Regions from separate parts of the Enterobacter sp. 3U4 genome, predicted to be linked through region 2. Evidence: predicted binding sites of a transcription regulator. Region 2 holds the regulator's gene; each other region holds the start of a gene.
What was found. Region 2 encodes PurR, which represses purine synthesis genes. Its sites were predicted from a motif close to CANGCAAACGTTTGCNTG; they were not measured.
Positions count from the first base shown of each region.

Region 1: RVY89_RS14320 (nucleoside-specific channel-forming protein Tsx) is a predicted target of PurR. The motif match lies at 3,258-3,275, and genes of this name have one in related genera.
Region 3: purH (bifunctional phosphoribosylaminoimidazolecarboxamide formyltransferase/IMP cyclohydrolase) is a predicted target of PurR. The motif match lies at 4,746-4,763, and genes of this name have one in related genera.

Region 1 is NZ_CP136665.1:2,967,792-2,974,387, reverse strand. Features, by position in the region: gene secF (protein translocase subunit SecF) at 1-921, shown strand, start outside; gene RVY89_RS14330 (VOC family protein) at 1,064-1,429, shown strand; gene RVY89_RS14325 (helix-turn-helix transcriptional regulator) at 1,444-2,124, shown strand; gene RVY89_RS14320 (nucleoside-specific channel-forming protein Tsx) at 2,235-3,119, opposite strand; gene RVY89_RS14315 (SadB/YajI family lipoprotein) at 3,387-3,926, opposite strand; gene nrdR (transcriptional regulator NrdR) at 4,079-4,528, shown strand; gene ribD (bifunctional diaminohydroxyphosphoribosylaminopyrimidine deaminase/5-amino-6-(5-phosphoribosylamino)uracil reductase RibD) at 4,533-5,636, shown strand; gene ribH (6,7-dimethyl-8-ribityllumazine synthase) at 5,724-6,194, shown strand; gene nusB (transcription antitermination factor NusB) at 6,216-6,596, shown strand, end outside.
Region 2 is NZ_CP136665.1:1,963,735-1,970,330, reverse strand. Features, by position in the region: gene cfa (cyclopropane fatty acyl phospholipid synthase) at 1-138, opposite strand, end outside; gene punC (purine nucleoside transporter PunC) at 437-1,636, opposite strand; gene punR (DNA-binding transcriptional activator PunR) at 1,751-2,662, shown strand; gene purR (HTH-type transcriptional repressor PurR) at 2,680-3,705, opposite strand; gene cydH (cytochrome bd-I oxidase subunit CydH) at 4,003-4,092, shown strand; gene RVY89_RS09250 (MFS transporter) at 4,247-5,413, shown strand; gene sodB (superoxide dismutase [Fe]) at 5,452-6,033, opposite strand; gene RVY89_RS09240 (C40 family peptidase) at 6,157-6,596, opposite strand, start outside.
Region 3 is NZ_CP136665.1:3,798,071-3,804,666, reverse strand. Features, by position in the region: gene RVY89_RS18130 (YjaG family protein) at 1-529, shown strand, start outside; gene hupA (nucleoid-associated protein HU-alpha) at 716-988, shown strand; gene RVY89_RS18120 (DUF1481 domain-containing protein) at 1,000-1,692, shown strand; gene purD (phosphoribosylamine--glycine ligase) at 1,741-3,033, opposite strand; gene purH (bifunctional phosphoribosylaminoimidazolecarboxamide formyltransferase/IMP cyclohydrolase) at 3,049-4,638, opposite strand; rRNA gene RVY89_RS18105 (16S ribosomal RNA) at 5,199-6,596, shown strand, end outside.

The DNA.
Region 1 (6,596 bases), 1.0 Mb from region 2:
GACTTTATGCGCTGGGACTACTGGGCCTTCGGCATTTCAGGTTTCCTGCTGATTCTGTCCATCGTCATTATGGGCGTGAAAGGCTTTAACTGGGGGCTCGATTTTACCGGTGGTACGGTCATCGAGATCTCCCTGGAAAAACCGGTCGATATGGACCAGATGCGCGAATCGCTGCAGAAAGCGGGCTTTGAAGAACCGCTGCTGCAGAACTTCGGCAGCAGCCGTGACATCATGGTACGTATGCCGCCGGTGCACGATGCCAACGGCAGCCAGGAGCTGGGCAGTAAGGTTGTTAGCGTGATTAACGAAACAACCAGCCAGAATGCGGCTGTTAAGCGTATTGAGTTCGTCGGCCCAAGCGTGGGTGCTGACCTGGCGCAGACCGGTGCCATGGCGCTGTTGGTGGCGCTGATCTCCATCCTGGTGTACGTCGGTTTCCGCTTTGAGTGGCGACTGGCGGCCGGTGTGGTTATCGCCCTGGCGCACGACGTGGTGATCACCATGGGCATACTGTCGCTGTTCCACATTGAGATTGACCTGACGATCGTGGCATCCCTGATGTCCGTTATCGGTTACTCACTGAACGACAGTATCGTGGTATCTGACCGTATTCGTGAAAACTTCCGTAAGATCCGTCGCGGTACGCCGTACGAAATCTTTAACGTGTCGTTGACCCAGACGCTGCACCGTACCTTGATCACCTCCGGTACCACTTTGATGGTGATCCTGATGCTGTTCCTCTTCGGTGGTCCGGTACTGGCAGGCTTCTCGCTCACCATGCTGATCGGTGTCACCATCGGTACGGCGTCGTCTATCTACGTCGCGTCCGCACTGGCACTGAAACTCGGCATGAAGCGTGAGCACCTGCTCCAGCAGAAAGTCGAGAAAGAAGGGGCGGATCAGCCGTCCATTCTGCCGTAAGGCGACGTTTAGCGCGTTATCGAAATCCCGGTCAGTTGACCGGGATTTTTTTTATCTGCTCCTGACAAACACTCCTGACAGTATGCTGTCAGGAGCCCAGTCGTAGACTCCTTCTGAACCCAAACAACAGGCAGGAGGATGTATGAAAAGCGTCATTAACTGGTTTGAAATTCCGGTTTCGGATATGGATCGCGCCATCAAATTTTATGAGCCGGTGATGCAGATCGCGCTGCGTCGCGAGAAAATGGACTGTGCGGAGCTGGCGGTTTTCCCGCATGAGGATCCGGGTACCGGCGGGGCGCTGGCAAAATTTGACGGCGTTACACCGTCTTTGCAGGGCGCTATTATTTACCTGCATACTGACAATCTGGCGGCCACGCTCGATCGCATCGCCTCTGCGGGTGGCGAATGCGTTTTTGGCCCACTGGAACTGCCGCATGGCATTGGCACTATCGCATTGTTTACCGACAGCGAAGGTAACCGCGTCGGCCTCCATCAACCTGCCTGAGAGCGGCCTAAGATATGACCCGACGCGCTGACCGTTTGTTTCAGATTGTGCAGATCCTGCGGGGCAGGCGTCTGACAACGGCAGCGCATCTGGCGGACCGGCTTGGCGTGTCCGAGCGCACGGTCTATCGCGATATCCGTGACCTGTCGCTTTCCGGCGTACCGGTGGAAGGTGAGGCGGGGAGCGGATATCGGCTGATGTCGGGTTTTGACCTGCCGCCGCTGATGCTGACAAATAAGGAGTCAGAGGCGCTGATCGTCGCGATTCGCCTGCTCAAAACCTGGGGAGGGGAATCGCTGTCGCGCGAGCTGGAGTCGGCTCAGGAGAAGGTGCTGGCTATCCTGCCCGAGGAGAGTCGTCGAAAGGCGGAGCAGACGCGGATTTACGCCCCGGACTTTTGCATGCAAAGCCACTCCCGCAGTGATTTTGACATGATTCATCAGGCGATTTCCGCCCAGCGCGTACTGGCGTTACATTACCGCGATGAAGCCGGACAGCTCTCAAAGCGCGAGGTTCAGCCGCTGGGCTTGTTCTTCTGGGGGGAGCGCTGGCTGCTGGCGGCGTGGTGCGAAAGGCGCGATGACTATCGCTGTTTCCGGCTCGACCGGTGCCTCAATATTGTCCAGACGGAGAGGCGGTTTAGTGAGAGTGCGGACAGGTCTTTGGCGGATTTTTTGCGGAAGGTTAAGCAGTAAAAAGCCAGCTCTTGAGCTGGCTTTTTTGCCCGACGGCGCTGCGCTTGCACGGGCCTACAGGTTTTGTAGGCCGGGTAAGGCGTAGCCGCCACCCGGCACCAACCACAAGGTTAGAAGTTATAACCTACAACCAGGTAGCCACCCCAACCGGTAGAGCGGACGCTGAAGTCGCCGTTGCCGAAGTTCAGGCTCGCGTCGTCGTTCCACTGACCACCGTTGTGCCAGTAACGCGCAACTACAGAGTAGTGCCAGTGATCGTAGTTCAGCGCCAGAATGTGGCTGGAGGCGATGGAGTCGTTGGTGCGCGCTTTCTTACCGTTCAGGTCGCGGAAGTCGTTGTCGCCCAGATCTGAACCCCAGTCAAAGTTGGTGAAGCCGATATAGCTCAGGTTGCCGCCCCACAGCTGGGTAATTGGCACAAAGTATTTAACTTTGAAACGGTAGCCATCCCACTCGTTTTCGTTCGCGGCACCGTAGTTCTGCCACTGGTACTTAGCATACACGTTCAGAGACAGGCTCATTGGCAGGCCGGTATCGATGTCCGTCCCCAGACCCATGTACCAGGTGCTCTGGCGACCGGACTTGTTGCGGCCCATGTCGTAGATGTAGTTGTTTGCGAAGTACCACTCTTTGAACGGACCAAACGCCAGGCTGGTACCGGTCAGTTTATCAATAGAGAAGCGTGGTTCAATTTCCATGAACAGTGGGGAACCGTGGTTCCAGATACCTTTCGCGTCGGTGTTACCACCAAAGAAGACCGGTGCATCCATATAGCCGTAGAAATCAAACCAGTCTTTCTTGGCGAACGCTTCGTATTCCAGGTAGGTATCGTTGCGGATCTGTGGTCCGAAACGGGTGTGGTAGCTGCCGACCACGTTAACGCTCTGGTGCCACCAGTCGGAGAGGTATTGAGGTTTATCGTTTTCCGCTGCGTTAACAGTGAAAGAGGAAGAAAGTGCCAGCACGGCGCCAGCTGCGAGTAATGTTTTTTTCATAATCATGCCACTGATTGAAATTCCCTTCCGGGAGTGAAAAATGCGCGAATTGCGTTTCTAAATATTTCGTGTTTCTGCGGTGCCTATTATAGGAATCCCTGCTCACAAAAATATGTGTTGTTTCACATATCTCTCACACGCGTAATCGATTGCGTTCACGTTTGCGTACTTTAAACGGGCGGGATTGTAGCGGCAATCATTTATGTTGCCAATCCATACGAAATGTAAATGTTAGCGGAGTGACATTACACTCCGCTAAAAGAGGGGTTACTGCGCGGCGGGTTGGATATCGTGAATGCGGATGAAACCCAGCTGCTCCGGAGTGAGTCCGTTAAGCTGCAGCGGAATGTCAACGTCGCTTGGAGCCAGCACGCTGGCCGGTGCGGTGAACAGCTGACTATTAACATTCACCTCCTGGTAGCTCTCAGTAGTGCCCTGGATCTGGCCCCATTCGACTGTACCACTGAAGGCTGGCAACGGATCGTTGGATTCGCCCTGAATGCGCAATGTTGCGCGAGTACCATCTGCATTCGCCGCCACATTCACCAGAGACATTTTTAGCGTGCCGATCTGACTATTGAGGCGCGCAGGCGTATTCGCCCCCGGCAGCAGATAAACCCCGCTGCTGGATTTGGCATTCAGCGCGTTTTGCTGGGTGATCTTCACCGTTTCTTTGTTTAGTTTGTCCATCGCCGTATTGAGCGTATTCACGCTCTGTTTCATCTGGCGGACTTCGGTTTGCTGTGCACAGGCGCTAAGGGTGAAGAGGCTCCCCACCAGCAAAATTTTCAGGTAACGTCTTGTCATTGCGTTTATTTCCTTGAAATAACGGATCGCCTTAATGGTAGCCAGCATCATCGCGTCAGACATAGATCCTTTATCTCAAAAAGCTCTTCCTTTGTTGTCAGGCCAGATCAGGGTAAAATGAAAATTAGTTAACCACATAACAGGGATACCGTATGCATTGCCCATTCTGCTCCGCTGTGGATACCAAAGTCATCGACTCTCGTCTTGTGGGCGAAGGGTCATCCGTACGCCGTCGTCGGCAGTGTCTGGTGTGCAACGAGCGTTTTACGACCTTTGAGGTTGCAGAGCTGGTAATGCCGCGCGTGGTAAAAAGCAACGACGTGCGCGAGCCGTTTAACGAAGAGAAACTGCGCAGCGGGATGCTGAAGGCTCTGGAAAAACGTCCCGTCAGCGCAGACGACGTGGAGATGGCGTTAAACCACATAAAATCTTACCTTCGTGGTTTGGGTGAGCGTGAGGTGCCGAGCAAAATGATCGGCAATCTGGTGATGGAGCAGCTGAAAAAGCTCGATAAGGTCGCCTATATCCGCTTCGCCTCGGTCTACCGCAGCTTCGAAGACATCAAAGAGTTTGGCGAAGAGATCGCCCGCTTACAGGATTAAGCTCATGCAGGATGAGATTTACATGGCGCGAGCCATGAAGCTGGCGCAGCGCGGTCGTTTTACTACCCATCCCAACCCGAACGTCGGGTGCGTTATCGTTAAAGATGGCGAGATCGTGGGGGAGGGTTTTCACTATCGCGCCGGCGAGCCGCATGCCGAGGTTCATGCTCTGCGCATGGCCGGTGAGAAGGCGCGCGGAGCCACGGCCTACGTCACGCTGGAACCCTGCAGCCATCACGGGCGTACGCCGCCGTGCTGCGAAGCGCTGATCGCGGCAGGCGTTTCACGCGTGGTCGCGTCGATGCAGGACCCGAATCCGCAGGTGGCCGGACGCGGTCTGTATCGCCTGCAGCAGGAAGGCATTGAGGTCAGCCACGGCCTGATGATGCAGGACGCGGAAGCGATCAACAAAGGCTTTCTGAAGCGTATGCGCACGGGGTTCCCGTATATCCAGCTAAAGCTGGGCACCTCGCTGGACGGTCGTACGGCGATGGCAAACGGCGAGAGTCAGTGGATCACGTCGCCACAGGCAAGGCGCGATGTGCAACGTCTGCGCGCGCAAAGCCATGCTATCCTCACCAGCAGTGAAACCGTTCTGGCTGACGATCCGGCCATGACCGTGCGCTGGGACGAGCTGAATGCCGATACCCAGGCCCTGTACCCGCAGGAGAACCTGCGCCAGCCGCTGCGTATTGTCATTGATAGCCAGAATCGCGTGACGCCGGAGCACCGCATCGTCCAGCAGCCGGGTGAGACCTGGATTGCCCGCACCAGAGAAGATACGCGCGAATGGCCGGAAGGCGTGCGCAGCATAATGGTGCCGGAGCATAACGGTCATCTGGATCTGGTGGTGCTGATGATGCTGCTCGGCAAGCAGCAGGTGAACAGCATCTGGGTCGAAGCCGGGCCAACGCTCGCCGGTGCGCTCTTACAGGCCGGACTGGTGGATGAACTGCTTGTTTACGTTGCGCCTAAACTGTTAGGTCACGACGCGCGCGGTCTGTTTGTGCTGCCCGGCCTTGAAAAACTGGCCGATGCACCACAACTCAAATTTAGCGAGATTCGTCCGGTAGGTCCGGATGTCTGCCTCCACTTAACGACAGCGTAATTGCTCCCGAAATAGGGAAGCAGTGCGCAAAGTATTATGATAAAATCCGCCCCCCTGCGGGGCCAAATGAACCCGTAAAGGAAGAGTATGAACATTATTGAAGCTGCTGTAGCTACCCCGGACGCTCGCGTCGCCATCACCATTGCGCGTTTCAACAACTTCATCAACGACAGCCTGCTGGAAGGTGCGATTGACGCCCTGAAACGTATCGGCCAGGTTAAAGATGACAACATTACCGTTGTTTGGGTTCCAGGCGCTTACGAACTGCCACTGGCGGCAGGCGCGCTGGCGAAAACCGGTAAATACGACGCGGTGATTGCGCTGGGTACCGTTATTCGTGGCGGCACTGCGCACTTCGAATACGTTGCGGGCGGTGCAAGCAACGGTCTGGCACACGTTGCGCAGGATGCTGAAATTCCTGTCGCGTTCGGCGTGCTGACTACCGAAAGTATTGAACAAGCCATCGAACGTGCTGGCACCAAAGCCGGTAACAAAGGTGCAGAAGCTGCACTGACCGCGCTTGAAATGATCAATGTATTGAAAGCCATCAAGGCCTGATTTTTTTGTAAGGGGAATTCCGTGAAACCTGCTGCTCGTCGCCGCGCCCGTGAATGTGCCGTCCAGGCACTTTACTCCTGGCAGTTGTCCCAGAACGACATCGCTGATGTTGAATACCAGTTCCTGTCAGAACAGGACGTAAAAGACGTTGACGTTCTGTACTTCCGCGAACTGCTGTCGGGAGTGGCGACTAATAGCGCGTATCTCGATGGCCTGATGAAGCCATACCTGTCCCGTCTGCTCGAAGAGCTGGGCCAGGTGGAAAAAGCAGTGTTGCGTATCGCGCTGTTTGAGCTGTCTAAACGTGATGATGTGCCGTATAAAGTGGCCATCAACGAAGCGATCGAGCTGGCGAAAACCTTCGGCGCTGAAGACAGCCACAAGTTTGTAAACGGCGTACTT
Region 2 (6,596 bases):
AAAGTCGGGATGTTTAACCTGAGGATCGGATGGCGATGATCCATTGATAGTGATGCCTGCTCGACCTAACAGTTCACTGACGATCCGGGACCAGTTATCGTCCGGAACGCTGACTTCTTCTATACACGATGAACTCATAGCTTCTCCATCACCCTACTGTGATCAGAACCTTAAAACAGCGTAGACGCTTTTTTTGGTTTGTGAGAAATCTCACGGTAAATACCGTGAGGCTAGTATCCGACGTAGAACAGAGGAAGGGAGATAACCCTTGCCGAAATGCCTTCCATGGTAAAACGGGAGCACTCCGGCTCCCGTTAACACTTAATATTTATCGTATTTAATCGAACCAAATTTAGTATAGGCCTCAAAATTTGGTGATTCAATATAAAATTCTTAGCAACCTAATGACTGAAATGTAACATGATTTCTGACGCAATCAGGCATGTGACGTTTCAACCCGAGCACTATTTTCCTGCTCACGCTGCGCGGAAGCCTGCATGCGGTAACCCAATACCGCCAGCACTACGGTGAACAGCATCACGCTGGTGGTTGTCAAAAGCGGCGTGGCAATCAGGGCCGAGACCACCAGACTTGCCAGGAAGCACAGCCCCAGCTGCAGGGTGTTCTGCAGCGCGGCGGCGCGACCTGTCGCCTGCGGGAACGGACGCAGCGCCTGGGCTACAACGATTGGGTAAATCGCCCCGTTCGCAATGGCCATCACGCAGAATGGGATCAAAATTTCGGCCAGACCGGCACCCGGAATAAAGCCAACTGCCCAGGTGCCGATGACGCTAAGCGCATACAGCACCAGCAGCCACGGCAGCATCTGCTGACCTTCCCACTTTTGCAGCGCCGCGCGACAGCCGTACCCGCCCACCAGGAACGCGATAGTCTGCGGAACATAGCTCAGGCCGATGGCTGCCGGGCTGTAGCCCATATCGTGCAGAATGAACGGCGAACCGGTGAGCCACGCGAAGAAGCTTGCCGAGCAGGCGGCATAGATCAGGACGTTACCGCGATACGCTTTGGTGCTGAGCAGGGAAGTGAAGGTAATGGGCTTCGCATCGGCATGCGCCTCTTTTTTATGCGCGGGCTTGAGGGCAAACGCAGGAAGCATCAGTACCAGGGTAATGGCAAACAGCGTGGCGAAGATGGCCTGCCAGTCGAAATGCGCGAGGATCCAGCTGCCCAGCAGCGGGGCGAGGGCAGGTGAGAGACCCACCAGCGGCATAATAGTGGCGAAAATACGGTTAGTGCGGTTAGCCGGATAATAGTCGGTGACCAGCGCCTGCCAGGTCACGGCCGCGGCACAGACGCCCACGGCCTGAATAAAGCGCAGCACCAGCAGCCAGGTGGCATCGCGTACCCACAGCATTCCCAGGCAGCCCGCGGCAAAAATGGCCAGGCCCAGCAACAGCACCGGTTTACGACCAAAGCGATCCGAGAGCGGTCCCCACAGCAGCTGCGCGAAAGCAAAGCCGGCGAGGAATAAACTCAGGCTGGCGCTGATGGCGGCAGCAGGGGTTTGCAAATCTTCCTGCATGGCGGCAAACGCCGGCAGGTACATATCGGTGGCCAAAAAGCCCAGCACGCTTAAGCCGCCGAGCCAGATTAAAAAACCGTTCCTGGGTTGCATTATTTTATTCTCCTGAGGAGGCAGGTATACATTGGCGCTGAGTGTAGGGAGTGCAAAGCCGCTTGTGAAACGCTAATATTTGGCGGGTGCATTCAAAAATTTTGCAGGCAGAAAATGTGGTCAGATTATTCTCTTGAAGTGGTCGATGCTGTTGCGCGTAACGGTAGCTTTAGCGGTGCGGCGCAGGAGCTGCACCGCGTCCCTTCGGCAATCAGCTATACGGTGCGTCAGCTGGAGGAGTGGCTGGCGGTTCCGCTGTTTGAACGGCGGCATCGCGACGTGGAATTAACGCCCGCAGGCGCGTGGTTTTTGAAGGAAGGGCGTTCTGTTATCAAAAAAATGCAGATCACCCGCGAACAGTGTCAGCAGATCGCCAACGGTTGGCGGGGACATCTTTCCATCGCGGTGGATAACATCGTTAAGCCGGAACGTACCCGACAGATGATCGTCGATTTCTATCGTCATTTTTCAGACGTCGAGCTGCGGGTCTCGCAGGAGGTGTTCAACGGCGTCTGGGATGCGCTGGCGGACGGCAGGGCCGAGATGGCGATTGGGGCAACGCAGGCGATCCCGGTCGGGGGGCGTTACGCTTTTCGCGATATGGGCATGCTCAGCTGGAAATGCGTGGTGGCACGCGATCATCCCCTGGCGGCGATGGAAGGGCCGCTGAGCGACGATTCGCTACGCAACTGGCCATCGCTGGTGCTGGAGGATACCTCCCGTTCATTGCCTAAGCGTATCACCTGGCTTCTGGACAACCAGCGACGGCTGGTGGCCCCTGACTGGGAATCGTCGGCGACGTGCCTCAGCGCCGGGCTGTGCGTCGCGATGGTGCCCGTTCATTTCGCGCGTCCGCGCATCGATACCGGAGAATGGGTTGAGCTGACGCTTGAAAATCCGTTCCCGGATGCGGCCTGCTGCCTGACCTGGCAGCAAAATGATGTCTCGCCCGCCATGGCCTGGCTGCTGGACTATCTGGGAGACAGCGAAACGCTGAATCGGGAATGGTTACGGGAGCCAGCATAGCTGGCCCCGTAAAGGGATTAACGACGGTAGTCGCGGAACGGACCATCCGCAACGGAACGGCGTTCAATCAGGCGCGGGTGAACTTCAATGGACTGCGACTCTTCGCGCTTGTTGACGATCCTGTCCAGCAGCATATTGAAGGCCGTTTCGCCCAGCGAATCTTTTGGCTGGTGAATGGTTGTCAGCGCCGGGGTGAAGAAGCGCGCGTTACGCACGTTGTCATACCCGATCACGGAAATATCCTGCGGTACGCGCAGACCCAGCTCGTCGGCAGCGCAGAGCGCGCCCATGGCCATGATGTCACCCCCGCAGAAAACGGCGGTCGGGCGGTGCGGCTGGGAAACAATCTGCTGCATCGCGCGGTAGCCTGACTCCGGCTCAAAGTCGCCCTGCACGATCCAGTTTTCCGGCACGGTGATCAGCGCTTCTTCCATCGCTTTCATAAAACCGGCCAGACGGCCCGCGCCGGTGTTACGCTCCAGCGGACCCGGGATCACGCCAATCTCGCGGTGACCGCGTTCGATCAGATAACGACCGGCCATATAGCCACCTTCAAAGGCGTTATCGATAACGGAATCGGTGAAATCCGCGCGCGCTTCGCCCCAGTCCATGACCACCATAGGAATGTGGCGATACTCTTCGAGCATCGACAGCACGGATTCCGGATATTCGGAACACATCACCAGCAGGCCATCAACGCGCTTCTGCGCCATCATCGACAGGTAGGCGCGCTGTTTTTCAATGCTGTTCCAGGCGTTGCCCAGAATCAGGGTATAGCCTTTCTGGAAGCAGTTTTTTTCAACCGCTTCAATGATCTCGGCAAAATAGGCCGCTTCACTGCTGGTTGCCAGCAATCCAATGGATTTGGTGTGATTAACCTTGAGGCTGCGCGCAACCGCACTTGGCGAATAGTGCAGTTCTTTGATCGCTGCCCAGACGGCGTTGCGCGTCTCTTCCGCCACAAAGCGGGTTTTGTTAATTACATGTGATACGGTTGTAGTGGAAACGTTTGCGCGTTTTGCTACGTCTTTAATTGTTGCCATTAAATGTCACTCCAGACCATATCCTAAACTCCTGAAAAACTTGAAGGTAAACGTTTGCCTTCTCTCACCCTTATCACGCAATCTTGAATTGCGGCACGCCGGGAAAACGACACGGGACGTCAGGAGGGGGTCAATGGCCGGTACGCTAATAAATTTAGCGTGGAATTTTGTCCTATCTTGATGAAAAGGGGAAGAGGTAAAGTGGTTATCAGTATAAATCCAGGAAGATTTTTAACGTAATCTGTGCAAAAATGAGCAAGCTCACTTTTCGTGGGGGGATTAAAAGGAGAAAAATTGATGAGTTCCGATCTGAAGTTTTCGCTGTTCACCACCGTTATTGTGCTGGCTCTGATTGTTGCGGCCGGTCTGACGGCTGCGCTGCACTGATTTACGCGGAGGGAGAGCCTTCTCCCTCCCGATTGTTACTTCTCTGGCAAAAATCTTTTGCCATTTTGTTAACTTCTCATTTTTTGTGATTGATGTCATGCTTTCCGCTTCTTTGTTCTGTGTCACCACATGACACGGCATCCGGAGTTGACGCATGAAAATCAATTTTCCCCTGCTGGCCCTGGCGATTGGCGCTTTTGGGATTGGCACCACTGAATTCTCCCCGATGGGGTTACTGCCCGTTATTGCCCGGGGCGTAGATGTCTCGATCCCTGCGGCAGGGATGTTAATCAGCGCCTACGCCATCGGCGTGATGGTCGGTGCGCCGTTGATGACGCTTTTACTTTCGCACCGCGCGCGCCGTAATGCGCTGATTTTCCTGATGGCGATTTTCACCCTGGGCAACGTGCTTTCGGCCATTGCACCGGACTACACCACATTGATGCTGTCACGCATTCTGACCAGCCTTAACCACGGCGCGTTCTTTGGGCTGGGGTCGGTCGTGGCTGCCAGCGTGGTGCCTAAACATAAGCAGGCGAGCGCCGTGGCAACTATGTTCATGGGGCTGACGATTGCCAATATCGGGGGGGTGCCTGCGGCAACCTGGCTGGGAGAAGCGATCGGCTGGCGTATGTCCTTCCTGGCGACTGCCGGACTGGGCGTGGTTGCGATGGTGGCGCTGTTCTTCTCCCTGCCGAAAGGCAGCGCGGGGGAACGTCCTGACGTGCGCAAAGAACTGTCGGTGCTGATGCGCCCGCAGGTGCTCTCCGCGCTGCTCACCACCGTGCTGGGGGCAGGGGCGATGTTTACCCTCTACACCTATATTTCACCGGTATTGCATGACATCACCCACGCAACGCCTCTCTTTGTGACCGCGATGCTGGTGCTGATTGGCGTGGGCTTCTCGATCGGCAACTATCTCGGCGGGAAATTTGCCGACCGTTCCGTGAGCGGGACGCTGAAGGGCTTCTTAACCCTGCTGATTGTCATCATGATTGCCATTCCGTGGCTGGCGCGTAATGAGTTCGGGGCCGCGATCGCGATGGTCGTCTGGGGGGCTGCCACTTTTGCCGTGGTGCCGCCGCTGCAGATGCGCGTGATGCGCGTCGCGCATGAAGCGCCGGGCCTCTCATCTTCGGTCAATATTGGTGCCTTCAACCTGGGCAATGCGCTCGGTGCGGCGGCCGGTGGGGCCGTGATTTCAGGGGGACTGGGGTACAGCTTTGTGCCGGTGATGGGGGCGATTATTGCCGCGCTCGGCCTGCTGCTGGTGATGATGTCGGGTCGTAAGCAGCCAGAAGCCGCCTGCGCTGCGGAATAAACCAAAAACGCAGAAGGGCGAACCCTTCTGCGTGTCTCTTACGCAGCGAAGTTCTTCGCCACAAAGTCCCAGTGAACCAGTGCCCAGAAGTGCTCCAGGTAGTTAGGGCGCGCGTTGCGGTAATCGATGTAGTAAGCGTGTTCCCACACGTCCACGGTCATCAGCGGCTTAGCGCTGGTGGTCAGCGGGGTGCCCGCGTTAGAGGTGGACACGATAGCCAGTTTGCCATCCGCCTCTTTAACCAGCCACGTCCAGCCAGAACCGAAGTTTTTGATGGCGGCATCGGTGAATTTCGCTTTGAAATCCGCGAAGCTGCCAAATGCGGCATTGATAGCGGTAGCCAGTTCACCGACAGGTTCACCGCCGGCATTCGGCGCCAGGCAGTGCCAGTAGAAGGTGTGGTTCCACACCTGAGCCGCGTTGTTAAATACGCCACCCTCTGAGCTGCGAACGATCTCTTCCAGCGTTTTGCCTTCAAAATCGGTGCCCTTGATCAGATTGTTCAGGTTGGTGACGTAAGTCTGGTGATGCTTGCCGTAGTGATATTCCAGGGTTTCCGCAGAAATGTGCGGGGCCAGGGCGTCTTTTGCATACGGTAGTGCAGGTAATTCGAACGACATTGCTTCTCTCCTTATTGTATTTTGCGTTGCCAAATAACCACACAGACAACATGGACAGGATAGCAAATTGAAAGGGTATGCAAAAGAGGAACTTACCCTGCCACGGATGTGGCAGGGCAGGGGTTAGCGAATGGTTTTCGGCGTCATCACGCGACGCGCGCCGACGTAGTGGCGTACCCAGTAATCTTCACTGAGAGAGGTGATCTGAATATCCTGGCCGCTACGCGGTGACTGGATGAATTTCCCGTTGCCGACATAGACGCCGACGTGGTCAGCCGTGCCGCGACCCTGAGTGCGGAAGAACACCAGATCGCCGTTTTCCAGCTCACCGCGGTCAACCGGTGAGGCATCGCGCAGGTGGTACATTTCATTGGCAGTACGAGGAATGCGGAATTTGACCAGATCTTTATAGGCGTAATAAACGAGGCCGCTGCAGTCAAACCCGGTACGCGGCGAGCTGCCACCCCAGTGATAAGGTTTGCCAATCTGCCCCATCAGTTTGTTCATCGCGGTCTTTTGCGCTTTCTGTACGCGCACTTTATGCACTTCCGCTATTTTCGTGA
Region 3 (6,596 bases), 1.8 Mb from region 2:
TATGGCTTGCCTGTGCGAGCGTATGTATCCCAACTATGCCGCGTTCTGCAAGCAGACGGGCTTTGGTGATGGCCATATCTATCGCCGCATTCTGGATCTGATCTGGGAAACGCTGACGGTGAAAGACGCGAAGGTGAATTTCGACTCTCAGCTCGAAAAGCTCGAAGAGGCGATTCCGGTTGCGGATGATTTTGACCTGTACGGCGTCTACCCGGCGATAGATGCCTGCGTGGCGTTAAGCGAACTGCTCCACTCCCGTCTGAGCGGTGAAACGCTGGAGCACGCAATTGAAGTCAGTAAGGCATCTATTACGACCGTCGCGATGCTGGAAATGACCCAGGAAGGTCGCGAGATGACCGACGAAGAGCTGCGCGCAAACCCTGCCGTTGAGCAAGAATGGGACATTCAGTGGGAAATTTTCCGCCTGCTGGCAGAGTGTGAAGAACGCGATATCGAACTGATAAAAGGGCTGCGCGCGGACTTACGAGAGGCTGGTGAGAGCAATATTGGTATAATTTTTAACCAATGAGACAATAAAACTTGAGATAACGCCCGTTTTGTCGCTCCTCGACTCTTCCCTTTCGCCCCTTGTCTGGTCTACATTTGGGGGGCGAAAAAAAGTGGCTATCGGTGCGTGTATGCAGGAGAGTGCTTTTTTGGCATTTTCGTCGCACTCGATGCTTAGCAAGCGATAAACACATTGAAAGGATAACTTATGAACAAGACTCAACTGATTGATGTAATTGCGGACAAGGCTGATCTGTCTAAAGTGCAGGCTAAAGCTGCTCTGGAATCTACCCTGGCTGCTATTACTGAGTCTCTGAAAGAAGGTGATGCTGTACAACTGGTTGGTTTCGGTACCTTCAAAGTGAACCACCGCGCTGAGCGTACTGGCCGCAACCCGCAGACCGGTAAAGAAATCAAAATCGCCGCAGCTAACGTGCCGGCATTTGTTTCTGGTAAAGCACTGAAAGACGCTGTTAAGTAAGACGCGTGGCAGTGAACAGTTTTAGCGAAGGGGCGGCAACGCCCCTTTTGTCTTTCTGGCGTGGAACGCTCGCGCTGGCAGGCATGCTGCTGCTGTCCGCCTGCAGCCACGACACCTCCCTGCCGCCGTTTACCGCCAGCGGCTACGCGGACAACCAGGGCGCGGTCAGGATCTGGCGCAAAGATTCCGGCGGCGAAGTGCATCTGCTTTCTGCCTTCAGCCCGTGGCATAACGGCAATACGTCGACTGCGGAATATCGCTGGCAGGGAGATGACCTGTCGCTGATTGAGCTGAACGTCTACAGCAAGACCCCCGAACACGTGAAAGTGCGTTTTGACGACCATGGCGAGCTGAGCTTTATGCAGCGCGAAGTCAGCGGTCAAAAACAGCAGCTTTCCAGCGATCAAATCGCCCTCTACCGTTATCGTGCCGAACAAATCCGCCAGACCAGCGATGCGCTTCGTCTGGGCCGCGTTATGCTGCGCCAGGGACGCTGGCATAGCGATGGTACGGTGACAACCTGTGAAGGACAGACGGTCAAGCCTGAGCTCGAATCTTGGGCAATCGAACACATTCAACGCCGTCAGCGACATTCATCGATAGAGGTGAGCGTGGCGTGGCTGGAAGCGCCGGAAGGCTCTCAGCTGCTGCTGGTGGCGAACGAAGACTTCTGCACCTGGCAGCCGACAGAAAAGAGTTTTTGATTTAAGTCCCCTCTCCCTTTGGGAGAGGGTTAGGGTGAGGATGTGAAATTACTCGCCCTGCTCACGTGCAATCGCGCGATAACCGATATCCTGACGGCTAAAGCTGCCGTTCCAGTGAATATCCGCCATCAGCGCATAGGCACGCTTCTGCGCTTCTGCCACGGTATTACCCAGCGCGGTTGCACACAGCACGCGGCCGCCGTTGGTGAGGACGCGATCGTCTTCAGCCAGCTTCGTACCTGCATGGAATACCTTCGCGCCTTCAATCTCTTCCAGCGGCAGACCGTGTATTTCATCCCCGGTGTTGTAGTTGCCCGGATAACCACCTGCAGCAATCACCACCCCCAGAGACGCTCGTTCGTCCCACTCTGAAGTTTTCTCATCGAGCTTGCCTTCGCAGGCTGCCAGGCACAGATCCACCAGATCGGACTTCATGCGCAGCATGATTGGCTGCGTTTCCGGATCGCCAAAGCGGCAGTTGAATTCGATGACCTTAGGGTTACCCTGCTTGTCGATCATCAGACCTGCGTAAAGGAAACCGGTGTAGGTATTCCCTTCTGCTGCCATTCCCTTCACGGTAGGCCAGATGATGCGATCCATGGTGCGCTGGTGGACTTCGTCAGTCACGACCGGAGCAGGGGAGTAAGCGCCCATCCCGCCGGTGTTAGGACCCGTGTCGCCATTGCCCACACGCTTGTGGTCCTGGCTGGTGGCCATCGGCAGAACGTGCTCACCGTCAACCATAACGATAAAGCTCGCTTCTTCACCGTCGAGGAATTCTTCGATCACGATGCGGTGGCCTGCATCGCCAAAGGCGTTACCTGCCAGCATGTCCTGAACCGCGGCTTCGGCTTCTTCGAGCGTCATCGCGACGATCACGCCTTTACCGGCGGCCAGGCCGTCGGCCTTAATAACAATCGGGGCGCCTTTCTCACGCAGGTAAGCCAGCGCGGGCTCCACTTCGGTGAAGTTCTGATACTCCGCGGTCGGGATGTTGTGGCGCGCGAGGAAATCTTTGGTGAAGGCTTTGGAGCCTTCCAGCTGCGCGGCGCCTTCCGTTGGGCCGAAGATTTTCAGGCCCGCTGCGCGGAACGCATCCACCACGCCAATCACCAGCGGCGCTTCCGGGCCGACGATGGTCAGGTCGATTTTCTCGCTCTGGGCAAAGCTCAGCAGCGCCGGAATGTCGGTTACGCCAATGGCAACGTTCTGTAGAGTCGGCTCCAGTGCGGTACCGGCGTTACCCGGCGCCACGAAGACCGTTTTCACCAGCGGAGACTGCGCCGCTTTCCACGCCAGAGCGTGCTCGCGTCCGCCGTTACCAATTACTAATACTTTCATTTTCAGCTCCGGGAATTAATGGCGGAAGTGGCGCATGTCGGTGAAGATCATCGCAATGCCGTGTTCGTCGGCGGCGGCAATCACTTCGTCGTCGCGGATTGAACCACCAGGCTGGATCACGCAGGTGATGCCGACAGCGGCTGCGGCGTCGATGCCGTCACGGAACGGGAAGAAGGCGTCAGAAGCCATGGCGGAGCCTTTGACTTCCAAACCTTCGTCACCTGCTTTAATACCCGCGATTTTCGCAGAGTAAACGCGGCTCATCTGGCCTGCGCCTATCCCGATGGTCATGTTCTCTTTGGCGTAGACGATGGCGTTGGATTTAACGAACTTCGCGACTTTCCAGCAGAACAGCGCATCACGCAGTTCCTGTTCGGTCGGCTGACGTTTGGTCACTACGCGCAGGTCGGCTTCTGTGACCATACCCAGATCGCGGTCCTGAACCAGCAGGCCGCCGTTCACGCGTTTGAAGTCCAGGCCCGGCACGCGTTCTGCCCACTGGCCGCAAATCAGCACGCGCACGTTCTGTTTTGCCGCGGTGATTTTCAGCGCTTCTTCAGATGCGGCTGGCGCGATGATCACTTCAACGAACTGTCGGGAGATGATGGCCTGAGCCGTTTCAGCATCCAGCTCGCGGTTGAAGGCGATAATGCCGCCGAACGCGGAGGTCGGGTCGGTTTTGTAAGCGCGATCGTAGGCATCCAGAATAGAAGTGCTCACGGCAACGCCGCATGGGTTTGCGTGCTTGACGATAACGCAGGCAGGCTCGTTGAACTCTTTCACGCACTCCAGCGCGGCGTCGGTGTCAGCAATGTTGTTATAGGAGAGCGCTTTGCCCTGAACCTGCTGAGCGGTCGCAACAGAGGCTTCTTTTACCTCTTCTTCTATGTAGAAGGCTGCCTGCTGGTGGCTGTTCTCGCCGTAGCGCATATCTTGTTTCTTAATGAAGTTCAGATTCAGGGTACGCGGGAAGCGGCCAGAAGGGTCTTTGCTTTCACCGTGGTACGCCGGCACCAGGCTACCGAAGTAGTTGGCGATCATGCTGTCATACGCCGCGGTGTGCTCGAAGGCTTTAATGGCGAGGTCGAAACGGGTATCCAGAGTCAATGACCCTTGGTTGGCATCCATCTCATTAATAATGGTCTCGTAATCGCTGCTCTTCACCACGATAGCCACATCTTTATGGTTCTTGGCTGCTGAGCGCACCATGGTTGGGCCGCCGATATCAATATTCTCTACAGCATCTTCCAGAGAACAGCCTTCGCGGGCAACGGTCTGGGCGAACGGGTAGAGGTTAACGACAACCATGTCGATCGGGGCGATATCATGCTGTTCCATAATAGCGTCGTCCTGACCGCGACGGCCAAGAATACCGCCGTGCACTTTCGGGTGCAGGGTTTTGACGCGTCCATCCATCATTTCCGGGAAACCGGTGTAATCGGACACTTCGGTTACCGGCAGACCTTTATCTGCTAACAGGCGAGCGGTACCGCCTGTAGAAAGCAGCTCCACACCGCGTGCGGAAAGTGCCTGAGCGAATTCGACGATACCGGCTTTATCAGAAACACTGAGCAGAGCGCGGCGGACTGGACGACGTTGTTGCATGGTAAATCCCCTGGATTTCACGATTACAGAGAGCGTTAGATGAATTTTCCTGCGAAAAACTCATCTAACACACCTGACGGGGCATCCTTGTTAAGCGCGAGCATTTTAACGAAAACGTTTGCGCAACGCTCGCACATTTTCACTTTTTCGTATCATTGTGGATAAGTCTGTGTGTAAAAAGGTATAAGGCGGGGTTTTGCTGGGGAATGCAGCAGTCAGTCATTTTTTTGCAACTTTTCGGTTGCGGTCGTTCGGGAACTCCCTATAATGCGCCTCCATCGACACGGCGGATGTGAATCACTTCACAAACAACCCGGTCGGTTGAAGAGAAAAAATCCTGAAATAACGGGTTGACTCTGAAAGAGGAAAGCGTAATATACGCCACCTCGCAACGGTGAGCGAAAGCCGCGTTGCACTGCTCTTTAACAATTTATCAGACAATCTGTGTGGGCACTCAAAGTGACATGGATTCTTAATGTCTTCGGACAATAAATGAATACCAAGTCTCTGAGTGAACATACGTAATTCATTACGAAGTTTAATTCACGAGCATCAAACTTAAATTGAAGAGTTTGATCATGGCTCAGATTGAACGCTGGCGGCAGGCCTAACACATGCAAGTCGAGCGGTAGCACAGGGAGCTTGCTCTCGGGTGACGAGCGGCGGACGGGTGAGTAATGTCTGGGAAACTGCCTGATGGAGGGGGATAACTACTGGAAACGGTAGCTAATACCGCATAACGTCGCAAGACCAAAGAGGGGGACCTTCGGGCCTCTTGCCATCAGATGTGCCCAGATGGGATTAGCTAGTAGGTGGGGTAACGGCTCACCTAGGCGACGATCCCTAGCTGGTCTGAGAGGATGACCAGCCACACTGGAACTGAGACACGGTCCAGACTCCTACGGGAGGCAGCAGTGGGGAATATTGCACAATGGGCGCAAGCCTGATGCAGCCATGCCGCGTGTATGAAGAAGGCCTTCGGGTTGTAAAGTACTTTCAGCGGGGAGGAAGGTGTTGAGGTTAATAACCTCAGCAATTGACGTTACCCGCAGAAGAAGCACCGGCTAACTCCGTGCCAGCAGCCGCGGTAATACGGAGGGTGCAAGCGTTAATCGGAATTACTGGGCGTAAAGCGCACGCAGGCGGTCTGTCAAGTCGGATGTGAAATCCCCGGGCTCAACCTGGGAACTGCATTCGAAACTGGCAGGCTAGAGTCTTGTAGAGGGGGGTAGAATTCCAGGTGTAGCGGTGAAATGCGTAGAGATCTGGAGGAATACCGGTGGCGAAGGCGGCCCCCTGGACAAAGACTGACGCTCAGGTGCGAAAGCGTGGGGAGCAAACAGGATTAGATACCCTGGTAGTCCACGCCGTAAACGATGTCGACTTGGAGGTTGTGCCCTTGAGGCGTGGCTTCCGGAGCTAACGCGTTAAGTCGACCGCCTGGGGAGTACGGCCGCAAGGTTAAAACTCAAATGAATTGACGGGGGCCCGCACAAGCGGTGGAGCATGTGGTTTAATTCGATGCAACGCGAAGAACCTTACCTACTCTTGACATCCAGAGAACTTAGCAGAGATGCTTTGGTGCCTTCGGGAACTCTGAGACAGGTGCTGCATGGCTGTCGTCAGCTCGTGTTGTGAAATGTTGGGTTAAGTCCCGCAACGAGCGCAACCCTTATCCTTTGTTGCCAGCGGTTCGGCCGGGAACTCAAAGGAGACTGCCAGTGATAAACTGGAGGAAGGTGGGGATGACGTCAAGTCATCATGGCCCTTACGAGTAGGGCTACACACGTGCTACAATGGCGCATACAAAGAGAAGCGACCTCGCGAGAGCAAGCGGACCTCATAAAGTGCGTCGTAGTCCGGATTGGAGTCTGCAACTCGACTCCATGAAGTCGGAATCGCTAGTAATCGTAGATCAGAATGCTACGGTGAATACGTTCCCGGGCCTTGTACACACC